DNA from 2 places in the Salinibacillus aidingensis genome. Region 1 is predicted to be linked to the other one. Evidence: riboswitches for the same ligand, from Rfam matches in the RefSeq annotation. Region 1 holds a riboswitch; the other holds the start of a gene.
What was found. Region 1 has a riboswitch for S-adenosylmethionine ahead of ACZ5OK_RS14845 (MetQ/NlpA family ABC transporter substrate-binding protein). Riboswitches for the same ligand answer to the same signal wherever they lie in the genome.
Positions count from the first base shown of each region.

Region 2: it holds a riboswitch for S-adenosylmethionine, as region 1 does, so the genes downstream of both, ssuE (NADPH-dependent FMN reductase) here and ACZ5OK_RS14845 (MetQ/NlpA family ABC transporter substrate-binding protein) in region 1, are expected to answer to the same signal.

Region 1 covers NZ_AP043759.1:2,830,706-2,835,284, forward strand. The annotation lists gene ACZ5OK_RS14835 (methionine ABC transporter permease) at 1-275, opposite strand, end outside; gene ACZ5OK_RS14840 (methionine ABC transporter ATP-binding protein) at 250-1,287, opposite strand; gene ACZ5OK_RS14845 (MetQ/NlpA family ABC transporter substrate-binding protein) at 1,560-2,372, opposite strand; SAM riboswitch class I at 2,470-2,582, opposite strand; gene ACZ5OK_RS14850 (long-chain-fatty-acid--CoA ligase) at 2,906-4,498, opposite strand; gene ACZ5OK_RS14855 (TAXI family TRAP transporter solute-binding subunit) at 4,543-4,579, opposite strand, start outside.
Region 2 covers NZ_AP043759.1:1,171,955-1,176,533, reverse strand. The annotation lists gene ACZ5OK_RS06430 (LLM class flavin-dependent oxidoreductase) at 33-1,406, opposite strand; gene ssuE (NADPH-dependent FMN reductase) at 1,435-1,986, opposite strand; SAM riboswitch class I at 2,109-2,214, opposite strand; gene hmpA (NO-inducible flavohemoprotein) at 2,366-3,604, opposite strand; gene ACZ5OK_RS06415 (Rrf2 family transcriptional regulator) at 3,743-4,177, shown strand; partial or broken gene ACZ5OK_RS06410 (rhodanese-like domain-containing protein) at 4,259-4,467, shown strand.

The DNA of each region.
Region 1 (4,579 bases):
GTGGTCCCGACTAGAATTTTCGTAAACGGAAGCATAAAGAAAAGCAAAATAATAAATGGAATCGACCGAATGACATTAATAATCATGTTAAGAAACCCATTTAAAAACCGATTTTCCAGACTTTTGCCCGGTCTTGTCAGCACAAGCAAAATCCCCATTGGTAATCCGATTAAAATCGATATCACTAAAGAAATGGAAACCATTTGAAAGGTTTCGATCAGGGCAACCCACAAATAGGAGCCCCATTCATCAAGAAATGCGTTTACTTTGCTCATAGGTGATCACCTCTTCTGTTTGAATACCTTTTTCCTGCAGGTAGGATATGGCTTGATGAATTTCAGAATCTTCTCCTTTAAAATGGACGAGTAAAGTGCCAAACGGATCATCCTTTAATTGCGTAATATTTCCGGATAAGATATTTGGAAATATATCAAAACGCTTTGTAACAATAGCCAGAGCTGGTTCCTCGCTTGAATCTCCCGTGAATTTTAACGAATAAATCTTACCTGTTTCTTTTAACGAATCAATCATGTCATTGGATAATGGATGGTTGAAAATACCATTCACAAATTTTTTCGTCGTTTCATGTTTTGGTGATGTAAAGACATCAAGGGTTTTCCCTTGTTCCACCACTTCTCCATTTTCCATGACAGCTACTCGATCACAAATCCGTTGAATCACATGCATCTCATGAGTAATCAGCAAAATTGTAATCCCTAACTCTTTGTTGATTCTTAACAGTAAATCAAGGATAGCATCGGTTGTGTCCGGATCCAGCGCACTCGTCCCTTCATCACTTAACAGCACTTCTGGTTCATGGGAAAGCGCTCGTGCAATCGCAACTCTCTGCTTTTGCCCTCCAGATAACTGTGCCGGATAGGTATCCGCCTTATCACTTAACCCGACAATATCTAAATAACGATTGACCCGCTCTTTAATATCCTTTTTCGGAACCCCGGTAAGCTTTAAGGGAATCGCAACATTGTCATAAACGGTTGCGGTTTTTAATAGATTAAAACCCTGAAAAATCATTCCAATTTTTCGTCTTGCTTTTAACAATTCATTAGGAGATAAAGAGGTTAAATCCGTCCCATCCATACTTACCGTACCTGATGTCGGTTTTTCCAGTAGATTCACATTCCGAACCAATGTACTTTTACCAGCACCACTATAACCAATCACCCCAAAAATCTCCCCTTTTTTCACCTCAAGAGAGACATCCTTCAAGGCCTCTATTGGCCCGTTTTCTGTTTGAAATGTTTTTGAAAGGTGGTCAATCTTAATCATGTAGAATCTCCTTCCTTCTGTTTAAAGAAAACTCGGCAAATTTTATATCTGAGATCTCAAAAGGATTTCATCATTCACCCAATGTTTATAAAGTGAAACTTCCATCAGTGGGGGACTTTCCATCCCCACTGATAGTTAGTTGAACTTATCAGGAATTTACTGGCCCCCACTTAGTCCTGTTGGGGTACCCTCAAGACTTGAAACGGGGTATTACGACCAGTTCATGCGTGATAAAAAGAAAGAGCCGCATTGTGCAGCTCATTTCCTTGTTGTTACCAGGATACGACCACGGAACCGGCAAACTCTTCTTCAACAAATTGCTTGACTTTATCTGAATGGTACGCATTAATGAATTTCTCAATAACCGGATCATCCTGGTTTTCACTGCGAACTGCGATAAGGTTTACCCATGGTGAATCTTTTGGTTCAATAACAATCGCATCCTCTGTTGGAACGTAGCCAGCTTCCATAGCGTAATTAGTATTAATCGCAGCAGCGGCCAGTTCACCAAGCTGACGCGGAATTTGTGCTGCTTCCAATTCAACAAATTCCAGTCCTCGTTTATTTTCCTTAATATCCTTCACAGAAGCGTTTGCCCCCACCTCTTCCGGCAGAGTAATTAATCCTGCCTGCTCGAACAGCATTAATGCACGTGCTCCATTTGTAGGGTCATTCGGTAAGCCAACTTTATCGCCTTCTTTTAACTCACTAATATCAGAAATCTTTTCGGAATAGATCCCCATTGGAAAGTTTACAGTTTTCGCAACCTCAACAAGGTCAAGATCACGATCCTCCACCATTTGATCCAGGAACGGCTTATGCTGATAGCTGTTAGCATCTAAATCCCCTTCTGCCAGCGCGGTATTGGGGGTAATATAATCGCTAATGACTTCAATTTGAATGTCTAAACCATCTTCTGCCGCAACTTCTTTCACAACTTCCATAATTTCCTCATGTGGACCGGCTGTGACTCCTACTTTCAAAGAATCCTCGCTCAATGTGGATGTCTCAGCATCACCAGCCCCACAGCCTGAAATCATAGCTGCAATAAAAATGACAGATAAAAGACCAAATACTTTTTTCATGTTTTTCTCTCCCTTTTGTTTTAAAAATTATGTAGTATAAAGAAAAGCCCCTCCATAAAAATGGAGAGGCTTATACACAAATAAATATAATCGACCTCTCTCATCTATCAAAACATCAACAGTTTTGCAGGAAGTAGCACCTTTTCTTACATTTGTAAGAACGGTTGCCGGGCGTCATCGGTCCTGTCCCTCAGCCACTCTTGATAAGAGATTTTCATATTATTCAATTATCGAACGTTTTATCGGCATCTTCCGAAAAAAGATTAATGTCATTGTATAGGAGGGAAAATCAGCTGTCAATGGAAAATTAGAAAAATTATGTTTTCTTTGCGTTGGTTTTATTTTATTCAAAGGCAAAAAATCCTCAATGTTTTCAGGATAGATGCGTTATCCATATCAAAACAGGCAGAGCTGATCTTCCATTCAGCTCTGCCTGTTCATAGCAGGGTTGTCCATAAGTGTACCTGGTACGTGTCTTCATTTGTGAAACATTTTGTGAAACAAGATTTTTCGGGGCGTGACAGGCACCAACTCTACTGCTTCTTCTTCTCCTGCTCTACTAATTTCCGTTTTAATAGTTTTCCGACTGTATTTCTTGGCAGTTCGGCACATATCTCATATTGTTTAGGGACTTTATAGTGGGTTAAATTGCGGTAACAATGGCCTTTTAATTCTTCAAGCTCTATGGTGTGACCGGCTTTTGGGACCACATAGGCTTTGACTACCTCGCCCTGGTCCGGGTCAGGGATACCGACGACAGCGGATTCCAGTATGTCGGGGTGGTCGTATAAAACACTTTCGATTTCCTGTGGATAGATATTAAACCCACCATTGATGATCATTTCTTTTTTTCTTCCTACAATGTAGAAGTAACCCTCTTCATCTGACATGGCTAAATCTCCTGTGTATAGCCATCCGTTTCGTAATGCTTGATTGGTTTCCTCTTCATTCTGAAAATACCCTTTCATGATTTGCGGTCCCTTAATGATTAACTCACCAACACTATGCTCCGGCAGTTCCTTATGATCTTCATCAACAACCTTACAGTCTGTCCCTGGGAGCGGGATGCCGATGCTTCCGACTTTTCGGACACCGCTCGCCGGGTTCCGGTGTGTGGAGGGTGAGGCTTCTGTCAGACCAAAGCCTTCACCGATGATCGCTCCTGTTAAGCCCTCGAACCTTCTTATAATTTCAATCGGCAGCGGGGCTGAGCCGCTGGAACAGATTTTCAAGCAATCCAAACCATAGGATTCGACATCCGGGTGATTGACAAACGCATTGTACATCCCGGGCACACCAGGAAAAAATGTGGGCTGATACTTCTTAATCTTCTCCAGCACATCGTCAACCTGGAATTTTTTGATTAATAGAATTGATGCCCCGACATAGACTCCGAGATTCATCGCACTTGTCATAGCATACACGTGATAGAGCGGGGTAGCGGTCAGAACCACCTCCTGACCAGCCTGCATCTTGTTCCCATACATCTCCTTACTTTGGAAAACATTGGCTACCAGGTTGAAGTGGGTTAACATCGCTCCCTTCATCTTCCCTGTTGTTCCGCCTGTGTATTGAATCACCGCAACATCATCCCTCGGTGAGATTGGAATCTCCCTGGTGATTGGCGTGGAATTCCTGATTAAAAAATCTAAGGACTGAGGGGGGTCATCCTTGGATCCTGATACAAAGACATGGCCGAACTTATACATCTCATTGACCTGATGGACGGTTTTCAGGTTATCCTGTTCAGCTATTAAATAGTTCATATTTGCATCACTTGCAATGTGTAATAGTTCTCTGGCGGTATAACGCGGGTTAATTTGAACGACAATCAACCCCAATCGCATGGCGGCATAATAAGCAATCATGTAGTCAGGGTGATTGGGCAGCATTAACCCTATTCTTTCCCCTTTACGTAATCCCATAGCATCCCATGCCGCCGCGAGCCGATCCACTTTATCCTTAAATTCCTCGTAGGAGAATGGTCTGTCTTCAGCAATAATGGCTGTGCGGCTTCCAAACTTTTCAACAGTTCTCTCCAGCAGAGAATAGAGCGGGACTTCCGGACATACAATATTTGGATTCACTTCCGGTGGATAGGCTTTATACCATCTGGGTTCCTGCACATGTTTCAATCCCTTCACCCCCTTTTAAACCTCGCAAAGCCAAATCACTCCAAGACCCCAACTTCCTGGTAATATTTTTTA
Region 2 (4,579 bases), 1.7 Mb from region 1:
TCCCGCATGCAAGCACAGGAATCCTCCCACCTTTATACAAGTACAGATGTTGTATTTTTCCCTGGATGATGGGCTGGCAACTGATTGCCCTGATGAAAGATCCGATCACGAAAGGTCTCCCCTTTATATTCTTTCTGAACGAGTCCTCTTTCCTGTAAAATCGGAACCACATACTCCACAAAATCCTTAAACGTCCCAGGGGTGATCGCATACGCAATATTAAAGCCATCCACACCCGCTTCTCTCACCCACTCTTCCATCGTATCTGCAACCTGTTCCGGTGATCCAACCGTAAATGCCCCCATTCCACCGATGCCGATGAAGTTTTTGATTTCCTCAACGGTCCATTGCTTATCGGGATCAATTTTGGTAAAACTCTCGACCATAGATTGAATGGCATCATTTTCAATATATTCCAGCACCTGATCCGAATCGTATTCAGATAAATCAATTCCAGTCCATCCACCAAATAGTGCGAGGGCACCTTCGTGACTGATATGATCCTGGTACTCCCGGAATTTAGTCCAGGCTTCATCCTCTGTTTTACCGACAATCGGCGTAAACATCGGCAGGATTTTGACTTCTTCAGGAGCGCGCCCTGCTTCTTTCACCTCCCCTCTTATTCTTTCAACTGTTTTTTTGGCTGCTTTAAGGGTCGGGGCTCCTATAAAAACAAGCTCTGCATTCCTGGAAGCAAACGCTCTTCCTTTTTTCGATGCACCTGCCTGATATAACACGGGAGTCCGCTGCGGTGAAGGTTCACTTAAATGAGCACCCGGCACCTGAAAATATTTTCCCTGATGGTGGATATCATGAACTTTATCAGGATCTGCAAACACGCCTTCTTCTTTATCAAGACGGACTGCCTCATCCTCCCAGCTTGCCTCCCAAAGCTTATAACACACCTGCAAAAAATCCCCTGCAATATCATACCGTTCGTCGTGTTTAATCTGATTTTCCATTCCCATATTCACCGCTGCACTTCTTAAATACGAGGTCACAATGTTCCAGCCCACACGTCCATTTGTCAGATGATCTAAGGTAGACATTTTCCTGGCAAAAGGATAGGGATGTTCATGAGTGACCGATGCCGTAACCGCAAAACCTAAATGCTCTGTGACAGCTGCCATTAAAGGAACCACAAGCATCGGATCATTGACCGGTGTTTGTGCGCCCTGTCGAACCGCAGCATCCCGTGAGCCCTGATAAACGTCATACGGACCGAGGACATCGGCCAGAAAGACACCGTCAAATCTCCCTCTTTCCAATAACTTGGCAAGTTCGATCCAGTATTCCTTATCCTTATACCGGTGGGATTCATCATCAGGATGAGTCCAGAGTCCAGGTGACTGATGACCAGCACAGCTCATGTCAAACGCATTTAAATAGATACGTTTATTCATCATAAAATCCTCCTGTTTTTTCAGTTTTCCCCTATGAAGAATAGGCCGTAATAGTCGTATCCCGCTTGATAATTTCAACAAAATAGTTTAATTGTTTTTTCGACCGCAACAGGATCTCCTCATCTACAATCGGGAGCTCCTGATACTTATTAATCTGATGATCTAAAAAATAAAGCCCTTTTAGGTTATGTGCTTTTAAAGTTGCCAAAACAGGCTTTAAACTGTATTCCAGCGCTAACAGATGTCCGGCACTGCCCCCTGTCATTACCGGCAGAACAGGGGTGGATTGAAAGACATCCTGTGGCAGCAGGTCCAACAGAGCTTTTAAAACACCGGAGTAGGCCCCCTTATAGACCGGCGAACCCACAATGACGCCTTTTGCATTTTGAATGAGTGCTGTGAGCTGCTGAATATCAACGCTGTCATATCGACCCTGAAACAGATCTTCCGAAGAAAAATCACGAACCGAAACAGAGGAAACTGAGAAATTTTCCTGTTCCAGTAACTGTCCTAAGTAGCTCACAACCCTATCTGAACGTGAAGGGTTAGAAGGACTGCCTGATAATAAAACAATTTTACTCATGTGCTCTTTCACCCTTTCCTGAAGTCGTTAGTTTTCGAATTCTGTTATAAGTCAATGCATCTTACCATTAGAAAACCCCCTTTTCTCTGAATGGAGAAAAGAGGGTGTATGTGCACGATCCACTCTTATCTCCCGAGATGAAACTCGCTGGATTTAGCACCTTTCTGACCATGTCAGAGGTTGCTGAAGCTTCACAGGGCCAGGTCCCTCCACTTCTCTGGATAAGAATTTATTTAATTTTAACTAACAGTTTATTGCAATAATTCAGATAAGTCAAGTAGGAATTCAGAAATTCTTTTAAAAGAATCTCTGCTTTTGTAAACCAAAAAAACGCTGAGACAAATCAGTCATTTGTCCCAGCGCTTATATAATGACATGATTAATTTGTAATATCAGTCTGAGGGCCGAAGATTTCAAAATGTATGTCCTCTTCAGACACTTCATACTGAGTAAGACTTTGGTAAATAGCCTTCATAAACCCTTTAGGTCCGCAGAAATAAAAGGCAGCATCATTGGTAGGAACAACAGATTTCAACCACTCATAATCCACATAACCCTTTTTATCATATTTGCCTTCATCTTCCTCTTCAGGACTATCATAGACAAAATAGGTGGTTACCTGTTTATAATCCCGATCAATGGAACGTACACGATCTCTCATCGCATGGAATTTACCGGATCTTGCTGCGTGTATAAAAATAACTTCGCGTTCCGGCTGCCATTCTACTACACTTTCCAGCATACTCATCATTGGTGTCAAACCGACGCCACCACTAAGAAGAACAAGCGGGCGCTGATCATCTGTATCAAGAACAAAATCACCTGAAGGAGCACTAATCGGAATGATATCTCCTTCTTCTACATGATCGTGTAAATAGTTTGATACCACGCCATCCGGATTTTCATCAAGAGCTTCTTCCCTTTTGACACTGATACGATAAACCCCTTCATTAGGAGCAATCGATAAACTGTACTGACGACGGTGGGTATAAGCTTCTCCCTCAATGTCAGCTTTTACTGTTATATATTGTCCAGGTTTAAAAGGTGGGAATGGATGGTTATCTGCAGGCTCCAGATAGAAGGATGTAATCACATCACTCTCTTTCACCTTTTGCTTCACTTTAAAGTTTCGGAAGCCGGTCCATCCACCAGGCTGATTCTCATCCTCCTGATACATTTGATCTTCAATGGAAATAAATACATTGGCAATCTCGCCATAAGCCTTTTCCCAGGCAGCAAGCACCTCATCCGTAGCTACTTCTTCCCCTAATACTTCCCGAATCGCCATTAACAGGTTTTCACCCACAATAGGATAATGCTCAGGTTTTATATTTAAACTTTTGTGCTTATGGGCAACAGGCTGAACAGCCGGCAAAATTTCTTCCAGATTATCAATATGTAGTGCAGCTGCATATACCATGTTTGCTAATGCTTTCGATTGGTCGCCTTTTCGTTGATTGGTCTGATTAAAAATATTTTTTAATTCAGGGTGATTTTCAAACATTCGCTCATAAAAACGCTTTGTAATTTCTGTTCCTCGTTCTTCTAATACAGGAACCGTTGATTTAACAATTTCCTTCGTTTGCTTATCTAATCCTGTTGCCGTTTCTGTATTCAATCAAAGCACTCCCCTTTTCAAAAAAGATGTATTTTGAATAAACCTTTTATTTTATTATTAATATAAGCACTATCTCAATAGGGTTAAGCCGGATTTGTGTTACAATATTGTGAAGCAATTAAATAAGGAGAATCATGTATGCAGCTCAAAAAGTACACCGATTATGCCCTGCGAGTCCTCATTTTCTGTGCAGCCAAAGAAGAAAATGAGTTATCAAGTATAAAAGAAATCTCTCAGACTTTTCATATATCCGATCATCATCTTAGAAAAATTGTCTATGAATTAAATAAGATAGAATTACTGGAAACGGTTCGGGGTCGTAACGGTGGAATCCGCCTGGCCAAACCAGCAAATGAAATCAATGTTGGAACGGTCGTACGCTATATGGAAAATGACTTCGCCTTACTTGAATGCTTTGACAAAGGAGCCGATCACTGTGTCATATCGCCGGCATGTAAGCTTAAGCATACCCTGCATGAGGCAATGAGGGCATTCTGGGAGGTCCTGCAGCAATATACCGTTCAGGACTTGGTTGTAAATGACAGTGAACTGCGTAAGTTAATGAATATTTAACAAAGAGGTTTCCTTGTTTCAGCAAACTTTTTTATGAGCCTGTCAAAACATCATTTATTTCATAGGCTCTTTTCGTTGCTGGAGAATGGTTATATTAATGGAGCCATGAACATCCCACTCGATGAATTACGTAATCGTCTGGATGAGCTGTCAAAAGATGAAACCCTTTATGTAAACTGTCAGGTTGGACTTCGTGATACGTAGCAACGCAAATTCTACAAAATAACGGCTTCCAGGCGAAAAACCTTGATGGTGGCTGGAAAACGTATTCCTCCGTATATAGTAAGTAAGTTCATTAAGTTCATTTCATTCGTGGTTTTCCTTTATCCTTTTCACGAATGAACCTGTAATACCAGGCAGGGTAAAGATATTGTCCCCTGCCTTTTCTATACATAGTAAATA